2 regions of the Affinirhizobium pseudoryzae genome follow, and region 1 is predicted to be linked to the other one. Evidence: predicted binding sites of a transcription regulator. Region 1 holds the regulator's gene; the other holds the start of a gene.

The links. Region 1 encodes HrcA, which represses chaperone genes, less so after heat shock. Its sites were predicted from a motif close to GTTAGCACTCNCNNNNNGNGAGTGCTAAC; they were not measured.
Region 2: a site for HrcA is predicted at 2,982-3,010, ahead of groES (co-chaperone GroES). Genes of this name have one in related genera too.

The regions. Positions count from the first base shown of each region.
Region 1 covers NZ_CP049241.1:805,034-812,297, reverse strand. Annotated here, with positions in the region: gene hemW (radical SAM family heme chaperone HemW) at 1-980, opposite strand, end outside; gene rdgB (RdgB/HAM1 family non-canonical purine NTP pyrophosphatase) at 987-1,631, opposite strand; gene G6N78_RS03970 (VOC family protein) at 1,645-2,049, opposite strand; gene rph (ribonuclease PH) at 2,061-2,777, opposite strand; gene hrcA (heat-inducible transcriptional repressor HrcA) at 2,953-4,041, shown strand; gene grpE (nucleotide exchange factor GrpE) at 4,132-4,767, shown strand; gene ptsN (PTS IIA-like nitrogen regulatory protein PtsN) at 4,845-5,309, opposite strand; gene hpf (ribosome hibernation-promoting factor, HPF/YfiA family) at 5,373-5,945, opposite strand; gene rpoN (RNA polymerase factor sigma-54) at 6,209-7,264, opposite strand, start outside.
Region 2 covers NZ_CP049241.1:353,477-360,740, reverse strand. Annotated here, with positions in the region: gene G6N78_RS01935 (alpha/beta hydrolase family protein) at 1-809, opposite strand, end outside; gene groL (chaperonin GroEL) at 919-2,559, opposite strand; gene groES (co-chaperone GroES) at 2,629-2,925, opposite strand; gene chrA (chromate efflux transporter) at 3,065-4,435, shown strand; gene G6N78_RS01915 (TIGR01459 family HAD-type hydrolase) at 4,538-5,386, shown strand; gene G6N78_RS01910 (bifunctional riboflavin kinase/FAD synthetase) at 5,400-6,380, shown strand; gene G6N78_RS01905 (DUF1902 domain-containing protein) at 6,406-7,029, opposite strand; gene ileS (isoleucine--tRNA ligase) at 7,200-7,264, shown strand, end outside.

The sequences.
Region 1 (7,264 bases):
AGCAGTTCGTCCGCCTGTTCTTCGCGGTCGAGCACCTCCTGATCCAGCATGCCGTGACCCTGCCGTTCGACGAGATCGAGCCAGGCTTCCGGCTTGCGTTCGGTGGCGGTGGCAATCTTCAGGCTGCGCTGGCTGAGGCGCCCGTGTGCGCCGGGACCGATGCCGGCATAATCACCGTAGCGCCAGTAGGTGAGGTTGTGCCGGCTTTCCGCACCGGGGCGGGCATGGTTGGACACCTCATAGGCCGGCATGCCGAAGCCACTGGTGATCTCCTGCGTCGCCTCGTAGAGTGCTGCGGACTGGTCGCCATCCGGAACCACCAGCTTTCCCGCCTTGTGTAGGCCGAAGAAGGGCGTGCCCTCCTCGATGGTCAGCTGGTAGAGCGAGAGGTGATCGACGGCGTAGGAGACGGCTTCGTTCAGTTCCCTCTCCCAGTCCTCCACCGTCTGGTTGGGCCTTGCATAGATGAGGTCGAAGCTCATGCGCGGAAAGATCTCGCGCGCCAGCCGGATGGCTTTCAGCGCATCCGCCACGTCATGCAGCCGGCCGAGGAATTTCAGGTCGCGGTCATTCAGCGCCTGCACGCCGAGCGACACCCGGTTGACGCCCGCCGCCCGGTAGCCACGGAAACGCTCCGCCTCGACGCTCGACGGGTTCGCCTCCATCGTCACCTCGATGCCGGCCGGCACATGCCAGCGCGCCGCGATACCGTCGAGGATCGCCTCCACGGTCGCCGGTTCCATCAGAGACGGCGTGCCGCCGCCCATGAAAATACTGGTCACCGTCTTCGGGCCGGAGAGCGCCCGCATGGCGTCCATTTCCTTCAGGAAGGCGGTGGTGAAACGGGCCTGGTCCACCGGCTGGTGACGCACATGGCTGTTGAAGTCGCAATAGGGGCACTTGGCCGCACAGAAGGGCCAGTGCACGTAAAGACCGAAGCCCGGTTCGCCGGTGTCGGGCAGGAGGGGGGCATCGGTCAGCAAGGCTCAGGTTTCCAGGCAGGTTTCGACGAAGATCTTGAAGGCGCGGGCACGGTGCGAGAGCGCTTGCGCGTCGCCGGGCTTCCAACCATGTTTTTCCTCGGCGCTCATTTCGCCGAAGGTCGTCTCATAGCCTTCCGGCTGGAAGATCGGGTCGTAGCCGAAGCCTTGGGTGCCGCGCGGTGCGGGCGTAATCACGCCTTCGACTTCGCCGCGGAACATTTCCGTATGTCCGTCCGGCCAGGCAAGGCAAAGCACGCTGACGAAGCGGGCGGTGCGCTGTTGCGGCGTGGTCGCGCCGCGTTCGGCGAGCGCCTGTTCGACCTTTTCCATGGCCATCACGAAATCGCGCGTGCCATCGGCCGTTTCCGCCCAGTTGGCTGTATAGACGCCGGGTGCACCGTCGAGCGCATCGATGACGATGCCGGAATCATCGGAAAGCGAGGGCAGGCCGGAAGCTTTTGCCGAGGCGAGCGCCTTGATCGCAGCGTTTTCCTCGAATGTCGTGCCGGTTTCCTCCGGCTCCTCGAACTTCAGTTCGGCGGCGGATTTGGCTGAAAAACCGAAGGGGCCGATGAGATCGGCGATCTCGCGGATCTTGCCGGCATTGTGGCTGGCCACGACGATGGTGCGGGTCTCGAGCTTGCGCATCGGTTGTTCCGTTTCAAGAGTTCCAAAGGGTGCGCGGGGCGATTTCCAGGCTGTTGCCGGCTGGGTCGCGGAAGTAGAGCGAGCGTACGCCGCTCCGCCACGTCACCTTCGATTCGATCGCAACACCGGCCGCCTCGATCCGCCGCGTCATGGCATCCAGATCATCGTCCGTCACCGTGAAGCAGACATGGCCCGGTCCGCGCGCGCCGTGCAGCGGCACGGGAAACGGGTCGTTGTCGATCGGCGCTTCGGTCTCGTTCGGATTGAAGATCAGAAGCACGCCAGCACCGCAGCGATAGAAGATGTGCCGGTTGCCGCCGCGCCGGATTTTCTCAAGGCCGAGAACGTTGTCGTAAAACGCCTCCGCCTTGTCGAGATCATCGGCGTAAAGCGCCGTTTCCAGCACAGCTTCGATCACGGTTCTTCCTTTCAGGCCACCGCCTGCTTCTGCATCTCGACCAGTTCAGCCGTGCCGGCAGCGGCGAGATCGAGCAGCGTCAGCAGTTCCTCGCGCGAAAACGGCTTGCCTTCCGCCGTTCCCTGCACTTCAACGATGCCGCCCGAGCCGGTCATGACGAAATTCGCGTCCGTTTCGGCGGCCGAATCTTCGAGGTAATCGAGGTCAATCACCGGCTGGCCGGCAAAGATGCCGCAGGAAATCGCCGCCACATGATCCTTCAGCACGCGCTCCACCTTGACCATGTTGCGCGCTTCCATCCACTTCAGGCAGTCGTAAAGCGCGATCCAGGCACCGGTGATGGAGGCCGTGCGCGTGCCGCCATCCGCCTGGATGACGTCGCAATCCACGGTGATCTGGCGCTCGCCCATCGCTTCGAGATCGACGACGGCGCGCAGCGAGCGGCCGATCAGGCGCTGGATCTCCTGCGTGCGGCCACCCTGCTTGCCGGCGGCGGCCTCGCGCTTCATCCGGTCGCCGGTGGCGCGCGGCAGCATGCCGTATTCGGCCGTCACCCAACCCTTGCCGGAATTGCGCAGCCACGGCGGCGTCTTGTCTTCCAGGCTTGCGGTGACCAGAACATGCGTATCGCCGAACTTGACGAGACAGGACCCTTCGGCGTGCTTGGAGACATTGCGCTCGAAGCTGACTTTGCGCATCTGGTCGGTTTTTCTGCCTGAGGGTCGCATCTGGTTCTCCTGACGGTTCGTGCACCGCGTCTTAAGGTGCCGGCCGCGCTTTTGCAAAGGAAAAGCCGGTTTGCGGCCGCATGCTCGCAGGTGCTGTTCGAATTCTCTTTTGCCAACGGCACTGCAGGCATTATATTCAGGAGACAATGGTCAACGAATGGAAGAAATGCGACAGATGGATCTTCATGCATCGGGGGGAAGGGAAGGCGCTTCCGGGCTCGATGATCGCTCGCGCGAGATCTTCCGCCGCATCGTCGAGAGCTATCTGGAGACCGGCGAACCGCTGGGATCGCGCAATCTCTCGCGCCTTTTGCCCATGTCGCTCTCACCGGCCTCAGTGCGCAATGTGATGAGCGATCTCGAGGAACTGGGGCTGATCTATGCGCCGCATATCAGCGCCGGGCGATTGCCGACCCAGTCCGGCCTGCGCTTTTTCGTTGATGCCTTCATGCAGGTGGGAGACCTCTCTCCGGACGAGCGCACGACGATCGAACGGCAGATCCGCGCCGCTGACCGCGACCAACCGATGGAAAGCCTGATGACCGAGGCAAGCCGCATGCTGTCGGGCGTGTCGCGCGGCGCCGGCATCGTCATCACGGCGAAGAACGATCCCGTTCTCAAGCACGTCGAATTCATCCGCCTGGAGCCGACGAAGGCGCTGGCCATCCTGGTGGGTGAGCATAACCAGGTGGAAAACCGCATCATCGAACTGCCGGCCGGCGTCACCTCCTCGCAGCTGACGGAAGCCGCCAACTTTCTCAACGCGCACCTGACCGGCCAGACCCTGCCAGAGCTGCGCGGCCAGCTGAACACGCTGAAACAGCAGGTGCAGAGCGAACTCGATCTTTTGTCGCAAGATCTGGTCGAACGCGGGCTCGCGGTTTGGGCGGGCGATAGCGAGGACGGCAAGCCGGCGCGTCTCATCGTGCGCGGCCGCGCCAACCTTCTCGAAGGTCTTGCCGGCGCCGAGGATATCGACCGGCTGCGGCTTCTCTTCGATGACCTCGAAAAGAAGGACAGCCTGATCGAGATCCTCGAACTCGCCGAAACCGGGCCTGGCGTGCGCATCTTCATCGGCTCGGAAAACAAGCTCTTTTCTTTGTCCGGGTCGTCGCTCATCGTCGCACCTTACCGGGACGACGAGGAGCGCATCATCGGGGCCGTGGGTGTCATCGGCCCGACCCGCCTCAACTATTCCCGGATCGTGCCGATGGTGGATTATACGGCGCAGCTGCTCAGCCGGCTGACGCGCAACCCGCTGTAGCGGGATTGCTTATCCTGCCGCCAAGCCTTGATTTTTTGGCCGCAAACCTCGATATCGGGCTCAAATTCCAACCCCGTACCGGAGAACGTCATGACCGACGAGACGAAGAAAAACGGACCTGACGCGTCTGAAAACGAAAACGTCGCGGAAGCCGTCGCATCGAGACTTGAAGAGGCAGCCACCGAAGGCGCAGACCAGCAGACGCCGGATCCGCTGGAGGCCGTGCGCGCTGAAAACGAACAGCTGCGTGACCGCTTCCTGCGCCTGGCCGCCGAAATGGACAATCTGCGCCGCCGCACGGAGCGCGACGTCAAGGACGCCAAGTCCTATGCGGTGACCGCCTTTGCGCGTGACATGCTGGCCGTATCGGACAATCTGCGCCGTGCGCTGGACAGCGTGCCGGCCGACGCCATGGAAAGCGGGGACGCGGGCCTGAAGGCGCTGGTCGAGGGTGTCGATATGACCGAGCGCGCCATGCTGTCGGCGCTGGAACGCCACGGCGTGCGCAAGATGGAGGCGGAAGGCCAGAAGTTTGACCCGAACTTCCACCAGGCCATGTTCGAGGTGCCGAACCCCAACGTGCCGAACAATACCGTGGTCCAGGTGGTGCAGGCCGGCTACGTGATCGGCGAACGCGTGCTGCGCCCGGCCATGGTCGGTGTTGCCAAGGGCGGCCCGAAAGCCGAGGTTTCGGCTGAAGCAACGGCAGACGCCGACAAGGGCTGATCATCTCGATCCGATGAAACCAAGAGGCCCGCCTTCGCGCTGAAGGCGGGCCTCTGTGTTTAAACGGGATGATCCGGTCAGGCGGCGTTCGATGCCTGTTCCTCGTTGAGGAAGGCATAGATGGCCGACGCGGAATCGGTGGCGCGCAGCTTTGCCACCAGTTCCTGGTCGCGCAGCACGCGGGCAATGCGCGACAGCGCCTTCAGATGATCTGCTCCGGCGCCTTCCGGTGCCAGAAGCAAGAAAACGAGATCGACAGGTTCGTCATCGAGAGCCTCGAAATCGACCGGCGTTTCGAGGCGTGCGAACAGGCCCTTGATTTCGCCGATGCTGCCGAGCTTTCCGTGGGGAATGGCAATGCCATGACCCACGCCTGTCGAGCCAAGTCGCTCACGCTGCAAAATGACGTCGAAGATTTCCCGCTCGGGTACGCCTGTCAGCTTGGCGGCCTTTGCTGCGAGTTCCTGCAATAACTGCTTCTTGGAATTCACCTTCAGGGCGGGGATTATCGCATCTTGCTGCAGCAGGTCTGCCAACGCCATTCTTTCCATCCTTCTGCCTCCTTTTCGGAGGTATGGGAGCGCCCTTGGGCGCCCCCGTCAGGCTTATCCTTTGATACTGGCGGCGTCGATCCAGCCAATATTGCCGTCGTTGCGGCGGTAGACGATGTTCAGCTGCTGTTCCGGGTTGCGGAAAAACAGAACCGGTTCATCGGTCATGTCGAGTGCCATGACGGCGGAAGCCACCGTCATGGTTTTCAGCGGCTTCGAACTCTCGGCCACGATTGTCGGCGCGAAATCCTCCGGCACTTCTTCTGCCTCGTCCGGCACGCGATCCATCACCGTGTAGGCGATTTCGGCATAACCGTTGGAGGTTGCGCCAGCATGGTGATCCTTCAGCTTGCGCTTGTAACGCCGCAAACGCTTCTCGATCCGCTCTGCGGCGGCATCGAAGCTGACCTGCGGGTCGTTGGCTTCGCCTGCCGCATGCAGGACGATGCCGGTATCAAGATGCACCTTGCAATCGGTCGCGAACCGGGACCCGGATTTCTCAACGATCACCTGTCCCGAATAACCACCGTCGAAGTATTTTGTAACCGCCTCCCCGATATGGCCCTCGATTCGCGTTCTGAACGAATCGCCGATTTCCATATGCTTTCCGGATACACGCACACTCATGGAATTCTTTCCTTCTTGTCGTGACTTGCGATTGTCAGTCTACGTCAAGCGGCTCACTCATCCAAGCGTCTCTCGAAAGACGAGGCCGTATTCAATGTCGAATGCCCTTTATCAGGCGTTATCGTTGGTGAGCCAATGTCTCATTTTGCCGGTGCGGCGCGCTTCTATCGGTCAGGGGGGCAAAAGTCAACGGTTGCTAAACTTGCAGCCGATTCTGAAAGATTTCGCGTCTGCCGGGCAAAAGAAGGCCGTTTTGCCGCCCTTCAGCAGGCTGCAAGCTTTGCCCTCGCCTTCTTTTCGCGCCGCCGCTGCACCGAGGAGGGAATGTTCATGGCTTCCCGGTACTTGGCGACCGTGCGGCGGGCGAGCTCGACGCCGCCATTCTTCAGGCTGAGCACAATATCGTCATCGGAGAGAACGGCATCGGGACTTTCCTTCTCGATCAGCATGCGGATGCGATGCCGCACCGCTTCGGCGGAATGGCTGTCGCCGCCTTCGGCAGAATTGATCGAGACGGTGAAGAAATATTTGAGCTCGAACAGGCCGCGCGGTGTCAGCATGTACTTGTTCGAGGTGACGCGGCTCACCGTCGATTCGTGCATCTTGATCGCGTCCGCGACGGTCTTCAGGTTGAGCGGCCTCAAGTGAGCGACCCCGTGCACCAGGAAGGCATCCTGCTGGCGGACGATTTCGGTCGCCACCTTCATGATGGTCTTCGCACGCTGGTCGAGGCTGCGGGTCAGCCAGTTGGCCGTCTGCAGGCACTCGGAGAGAAAGTTCTGATCCTCACCCTGGCGTACCGGCTTCTTCGAGACGGTCTGGAAATAGGTCTGGTTGACGAGCACGCGGGGAAGGGTGTCCGGGTTGAGCTCGACGGCCCAGCCGCCATCATTGCTGGCGCGGACAACGATGTCCGGCACCACCGTCTCGATCGAGCCGCTCTGGAAGGCCGTGCCCGGGCGCGGGTTGAGGCCGCGGATTTCCGCCAGCATGTCGACGAGATCCTCGTCATCCACGCCGCAGAGTTTGCGAAGGGTGGCAAAATCCCGCTTGGCCAGCAGCTCCAGATGCTGCAGCAGCGCCTGCATGGCCGGATCGAGGCGATCCTTCTGCTGGAGCTGGATGGACAGGCATTCGCTGAGCGAGCGTGCATAGACGCCGGGCGGATCGAGCGTCTGGAGCACCGCCAGGATCCGCTCCACCTCGGTGGAACTTGCCCCGAGCCGCTCTGCCACGTCACCGATCTCGCCCTGCAGATAGCCGTTGTCGTCCAACTGATCGGTCAGGTGCTGGGCAATCAGGAGATCGGCCGGGCGTGC
Region 2 (7,264 bases), 450 kb from region 1:
AGATCATAAGGGGCTTCCTCGTCCGCCTCGCCGCAGAGGATGGAAACCGGCAGGTGGATGGCGCTGAGGCTGTCGTCGGTGAATCCCCGCACGGGGGGCGCGGGCGAGATGGCGACGACAGCCCGCACCCGTTTGTCGCGATAGCTCTGCGACTGCCTGTCCCACGACCGGCGAAACACGGCGCTGGAGGTGAGAAGCGGTTCGATCTGGTCGGCAAGATCCGGCATTTCCTGGGGGCCGGCGGTGGCTGGATGCTCCTTGACAAAGGCCATCATCCGCTCGGTTTCCGTGATCGCCCCGGCAAGCGCCAGTGCCGTGTAGCCACCCAGCGAAAACCCTGCCGCAGAGACATCGGACAGATCGAGGCGCCCGGCAAAGGCGCCGTCAGCCGAGAGGCCGTCCAGCAGAAAACTCAGGTCCTGCGCGCGCTCCCACCAGCAGAGAAAACCTTCCGGGCGATAGGCCTCCACACCCGTATTGCCGTGGTGATCGACCCCCAGCACGACGTATCCCCGTGCCGCCAGCGACGAGGCGAGCCAGCCAAGGCCCGAGGCGGAGCCGCCGGTGCCGTGCGAGATCAGCACCACGGGAAAGCGGTCACGGTCCGGGGAAAGGTCGGCCTCCGGCGCCAGCAGCCCGAGGGAATAGAGCGCACGGCCGGGCGGGATGCCGATCTCCACCGTCGGGCTGTTCGGCGCTGCCGGATACCAGGCGGACCAGCGCACCGGTCGCGCGCCGTCTCCCGTCCAGTTGGACCGCGCCTCGTCCAGCAGCAGCCCGCTTCGAAACCCGATACTGTGACCCGTCATCTCCACCCCCAAAAAGCTTTGCGCCGCTGCATAACGCAGAAAGGGCGGCCTTGCGAGCCGCCCTTTCCGTAGTCCGAACCGGATGGTCCAGATGTCAGACCCGAAGGTCTTACATCATGTCCATGCCGCCCATTCCGCCCATTCCGCCCGGCATGCCGGCCGGAGCATCCTTCTTCGGCAGTTCGGCGATCATGGCTTCCGTCGTGATCAGCAGCGAAGCAACCGAAGCGGCGTTCTGCAGAGCGGTACGAACAACCTTGACCGGGTCAACGATACCCATGGCGATCATGTCGCCATACTCAGAGGTCTGAGCGTTGTAGCCGAAGTTGTCGTCGTTCTTTTCGAGGATCTTGCCAACAACGATCGAAGCTTCGTCACCGGCGTTGTCTGCGATCTGGCGAACCAGCGACTGCAGAGCGCGGCGAACGATGTTGATGCCGGCTTCCTGGTCGTCGTTCACACCCTTGACGGTGATCTTCGTGGAGGAACGCAGGAGAGCGGTACCGCCGCCCGGTACGATGCCTTCCTGAACGGCCGCGCGGGTTGCGTTCAGAGCGTCGTCGATGCGGTCCTTGCGCTCCTTCACTTCGACTTCCGTTGCACCGCCAACGCGGATCACGGCAACGCCGCCAGCGAGCTTGGCAAGACGTTCCTGCAGCTTTTCGCGGTCGTAGTCGGAGGTGGTTTCTTCGATCTGGGCCTTGATCTGGGCAACACGGCCTTCGATGTCAGCCTTCTGGCCGGCCCCGTCAACGATCGTGGTGTTTTCCTTGGAGATCGAAACCTTCTTCGAGCGGCCGAGCATGTCGAGGGTGACATTCTCGAGCTTGATGCCGAGATCTTCGGAGATCACGGTACCGCCGGTCAGGATTGCGATGTCTTCCAGCATGGCCTTGCGGCGATCGCCGAAGCCCGGAGCCTTGACGGCAGCAATCTTCAGGCCGCCACGCAGCTTGTTGACGACGAGCGTTGCAAGGGCTTCGCCTTCGACGTCTTCAGCGATGATGACGAGCGGCTTGCCGGTCTGAACAACGGCTTCGAGAACCGGCAGCATGGCCTGGAGGTTCGAAAGCTTCTTCTCGTGCAGGAGAATGAAGGCGTCTTCCAGGTCAGCAACCATCTTTTCCGGGTTGGTGACGAAGTAGGGCGACAGGTAACCGCGGTCGAACTGCATGCCTTCGACGACTTCGAGTTCGGTCTCGGCGGTCTTGGCTTCTTCAACCGTGATGACGCCTTCGTTGCCGACCTTCTGCATGGCTTCCGCGATGTCGCGGCCAACCTGCGTGTCGCCGTTTGCGGAGATCGTGCCGACCTGGGCAACTTCTTCCGATGTGTTGATCTTCTTGGCCTTGGCCTGGAGATCCTTCACGACTTCAGCAACGGCGAGATCGATGCCGCGCTTCAGATCCATCGGGTTCATGCCGGCAGCAACAGCCTTCTGGCCTTCGCGAACGATGGCCTGGGCGAGAACGGTTGCGGTCGTGGTGCCGTCGCCTGCGATGTCGTTGGTCTTCGACGCAACTTCGCGGACCATCTGGGCGCCCATGTTCTCGAACTTGTCTTCCAGTTCGATTTCCTTGGCAACCGAGACACCGTCCTTGGTGATGCGCGGAGCGCCGAAGGACTTGTCGATCACGACGTTACGACCCTTCGGGCCGAGCGTAACCTTGACGGCATCTGCGAGAATGTCGACGCCACGCAGCATCTTTTCGCGCGCGGTGCGGCCGAATTTGACTTCCTTAGCAGCCATTTTGAAAACTCCTTGGGGCGTTCTGCCCGCTGTCGTTCAATCTTGTTGTGGAAGAACCGTCGGCTGAAATCAGCCGATGATGCCCATGATGTCGGATTCCTTCATGATCAGAAGGTCGACGCCGTCGAGCTTGACTTCCGTACCGGACCACTTGCCGAACAGAACGCGATCGCCAACCTTGACGTCGAGCGCGACGAGTTCGCCGTTTTCCTTACGGGCGCCCGGGCCAACAGCGATGATTTCGCCTTCAGCCGGCTTTTCCTTGGCGGTGTCGGGAATGATGATGCCGCCCTTGGTCTTTTCTTCAGACTCGACGCGACGAACGACGACGCGGTCGTGCAGCGGGCGGAAATTGGTGCTTGCCATTGTCTAATCCCTCGATCAAATGACATAGACGGGTCTCTAGGGCCCGTGATCCTGCTGTTAGCACTCCCTGTTGGCGAGTGCTAGCGAGGCTGAGATAAGATCGACCGGCGGACGAGTCAAGAACGGGAAACAAGAAAATATGTCCGGTTCGGTTAACGCGCGCGCCGGTGCGTCCCGCTCAGAGAGCCCCGAAGAGACCGCCGCCTTCTTTGACCTCGTCCGCGTGTTCGCCCGCATCGGCTGCCTTTCCTTCGGCGGGCCGGCGGCGCAGATCGCGCTGATGCACAAGGCGGTGGTGGACGAGCGCAAATGGTTAGCCGAGGAGCGCTTCCTCCACGCGTTGAGCTACTGCATGCTGCTGCCGGGGCCGGAAGCGCAGCAGCTTGCCACCTATATCGGCTGGCTCAAACATGGCGTGCGCGGCGGCATCGTCGCCGGCCTGCTCTTCGTGCTGCCAGGCCTCTTCGTCATCATCGGTCTCTCCACCCTCTATGCCCTTTTCCAGGATGCCGGCTGGCTGGCCGGCCTGTTCTTCGGCCTCAAGGCGGCGGTGCTCACCATCGTGCTGGAAGCGGTGATCCGGCTGGCGCGCCGCACACTGAAGACACGGTTCCTGCTGGGGCTGGCCATCGCTGCCTTCGTCGCGCTCTTCGTGCTCGGCCTGCCGTTCCCGCTGGTGGTGCTGGTCGCCACTCTTGCCGGGTTCATCCACGCGCGCCGGCTGCCGGCCCCAACGGAGACCCCGGAGCCGGTTTCGGCGGAGAGCCGGCGCGTCTCGCTTGGCCGCTCGCTTCTGTCGCTCGCCTTCTGGATCTTTGTCTGGCAGCTGCCCTTCCTCGTTCTTCTGGCCATGGCCGGCGCGGAAAACCTTGCTGCCATGTTCGCCTTCTTCTCCAAGATGGCGCTTGTCACCTTCGGCGGTGCCTATGCGGTGCTCGCCTATGTGGCGCAGGTGGCCGTGCAGGATTACCGCTGGCTGATGCCCGGCGAGATGCTGGACGGGCTGGCGCTCGCCGAGACCACGCCGGGGCCGCTGGTGCTGGTGCTCTCCTATGTCGGTTATCTCGTCGGCTTCCGCACCGTGCCCGGCCTCGATCCGGTTGTCGGCGGCATTCTGGGAGCTTGTCTCACTGCCTGGGCCACCTTCGTGCCGAGCTTCATCTGGATCTTCGCCGGCGCGCCTTACATCGAGCGGCTGCGCGGTAGGCCGCAAATTGCCGCCGCCCTGTCCGCCATCACCGCGGCGGTGGTTGGCGTCATTGCCAATCTGGCGCTTTGGTTCGGCCTGCACGTTCTGTTCGCAGAGGTGCGCCGTCTGCCGCTGGTGCCCGGATGGACGGGCGAGGGCTCCCCCGGCCTCTGGTGGCCGACAGTTGCGACGCTTGATCCGGCGGCGCTGGCGCTTTTCCTCGTCTCCGCTCTTCTCCTGCTGCGGCTGAAGATCGACCTGGTGAAGGTGCTGCTGGCTTGCGCGCTGGCAGGCCTTCTCTGGCGCCTTGCGGGCTTCTGATCACTGGACCGCCACGACAAAGGTCAAACGAAACTCCTTGCCATCCGGGCCGAGCTTTGCCATGTCAGCGCCAGATATGTCCCGGAACCGCATTGGATGACCATGGCACACCGCATTCAGACGCTTGGCGCAATCACCTCTGGCTATGAACTCGTGCTGTCCGATGTATGGGGCGTTTTGCACAACGGTATCGATGCCTTCCCCGCCGCCTGCGTGGCGCTGTCCGAAGCCCGCAAGGCAGGCCTGGCCGTGGTGCTGATCACCAATTCCCCGCGCCCGGCGCCGGGTGTCATCGATCAGCTGCGCGCCATCGGCGTGCCGGACGAGGCCTATGACCGCATCGTCACCTCCGGCGACGTGACCCGCACCCTGATCGCCGAAGGCCCGAAGAAGGTCTTCCTGCTCGGCCCCGAACGCGACATGCCGCTGTTCGACGGACTGGACGTGACCGTCACCGGCGAAGAGCAGGCCGAAGCCATCGTCTGCACTGGCTTTTTCGACGACGAAAAGGAAGTGCCGGAAGATTATCACGACATGCTGGTGCGTTTTGCCGAAAAGGGTGCGCCGTTCATCTGCGCCAATCCGGATCTGGTGGTCGAGCGCGGCCATCGCATCATCCCCTGCGCCGGCGCCGTGGCCGCCTATTATGAGCAACTCGGCGGTTCGACCCGCATTGCCGGCAAGCCGCACAAGCCGATCTACGAGGCAGCGCTTGCCGCGGCCCGCGAGGTGAAGGGCGAGATCGACCTTGCCAAGGTGATTGCGGTCGGCGACGGCATGCCGACGGACGTGAAGGGCGCGCTCAGCTACGGCCTCGACCTTCTCTACATCTCCGGCGGCATCCATGCGGCGGAATATACGATCAACGGCGAGACGGACGAAGCGATCCTGAATGCCTATCTGAAGCGCGAGGGTGCCACGCCCAAATGGTGGATGCCGCGCCTCGCCTGACGGATAACGCCCGATGACCGTATTTTACCGCAATGAGCAGAAGGAACCGCTGCCGCCCGAACTGAAGGGCGGCGTGGTGGCGATCGGCAATTTCGACGGCGTGCATCGCGGTCACCGCAGCGTGCTGGAGCGGGCGCTGTCGCTGGCTGAAGCGCGCGGCGTGCCGGCCCTGGTGCTGACCTTCGAGCCGCATCCGCGCACCGTCTTCAAGCCGGACCAACCGGTCTTCCGCCTCACGCCGGCGCCTCTGAAGGCACGGCTGCTGGAAGCCATGGGTTTCCGCTCCGTCATCGAATATCCCTTCGACCGGGAGTTCTCCCAGCGTTCCGCCGAGGATTTCGTCACCTCGATCCTGGCCGACTGGCTGAAAGCCAGCGCCGTCGTCACCGGTTTCGATTTCCATTTCGGTCGTGGCCGCGAGGGTGGCCCGGCCTATCTGATGGAAGCTGGCCGCCGGCATGGGTTCGACGTCTCCCTCATCGATGCCTTCCGCGACGAAGGCGCCGAGGTGATTTCGTCCAGCCGCATCCGCGCCCTTTTGGGCGAGGGTGACGTGGCGCAGGCTGCGGGCCTGCTCGGCTATCGCTATACAGTGGAAGCCGAGGTGATCGGTGGCGAACAGCTTGGCCGCACCTTGGGCTATCCGACCGCCAACATGCGGCTCGCCCCGGAAACCGAACTGAGGGCCGGCATCTATGCCGTGCGCTTCCGCCGCCCGGATGGTTCGCTGCACGATGGCGTCGCAAGCTACGGCCGCCGCCCAACGGTGACCGACAACGGCGCACCGCTGCTTGAAACCTTCCTCTTCGATTTCTCGGGCAATCTTTACGGCGAAGTCTCGTCCGTCTCCTTCTTCGGCTACCTGCGTCCGGAGCTGAAGTTCGACGGACTGGACCCGCTGGTCGCCCAGATGCAGCAGGACGAGGCGGAAGCCCGCGCGCTCCTCTCCGGCGTCACGCCGCTCGGCGAGTTGGATGCGACGATTGCGTTTTGAGTTGCGCTGTAGGATCGGCTCGTGATCAGCGGGACAGGGCGCGTTCCGCAAACAACTTCTCGGTTTCCTCCGCGGACATAACCCTGCCGGCGGCTATATCGTCACGTGCGCGAGACACCTTGGTTTCCAGGAAACAGCGGTATTCATTGTCCAATTTCGGCCGGTCCATGTAAATCGGAACCGTTTCGCGCTCCGTATCTACCTCCCTTTCGAGCGGCAGATCGTCAAGGTCAAGGCTCTCCAGAAATGAGACCAATGGCAGACGGGAGCGCCCCGTCACGCCCTCCAATTCATCCGCCGATATGTGGTTGGCGACGATCAGTTCAACGGCGGCATCGAACAGAACCTCTTCGAAGGCTTCGATGGTGGGAGCCTCGATGTGCAGGCCCTCAATATCGCTTTCGCTGTAGAAAACCTTCGCCTCGTCGTCCCAGAGTGCCTTGACCGAGTAGATGCGTCTGGCCATCGGTTGCTCCCGTATCTGATAGGCGAACGGTAACACGGCTTGCTTCAGCGTGCCATATCGGCGCGCTGAAGCCGCGATACCACAGTCTCCCCGTGACAATCGAAGTCTAACGCCCCCTGTCCAATTCACCCCCATCTTGCCCCTTCCTTTCGGCGCCAAAAACCCGTAAAGACGCGGCACCATGATGAATTTTCGGGCGGCCCGCATCCTTCGAATTATTGGCCCGGCCTTCCTCGCTGCGTGACCGCGCGGGAAGGTCCGGGATTTTGCTGCTCGGGTTCCGCTCGGGCGCTCGCCGCCATTCCATGACACATCCGCGACCGCGACCGGTCGCCCTTTCCGATGGTTGATCCATGACCGACACCAAGACCGATTATTCCTCGACCCTCTACCTGCCGCAGACCGAGTTTCCCATGCG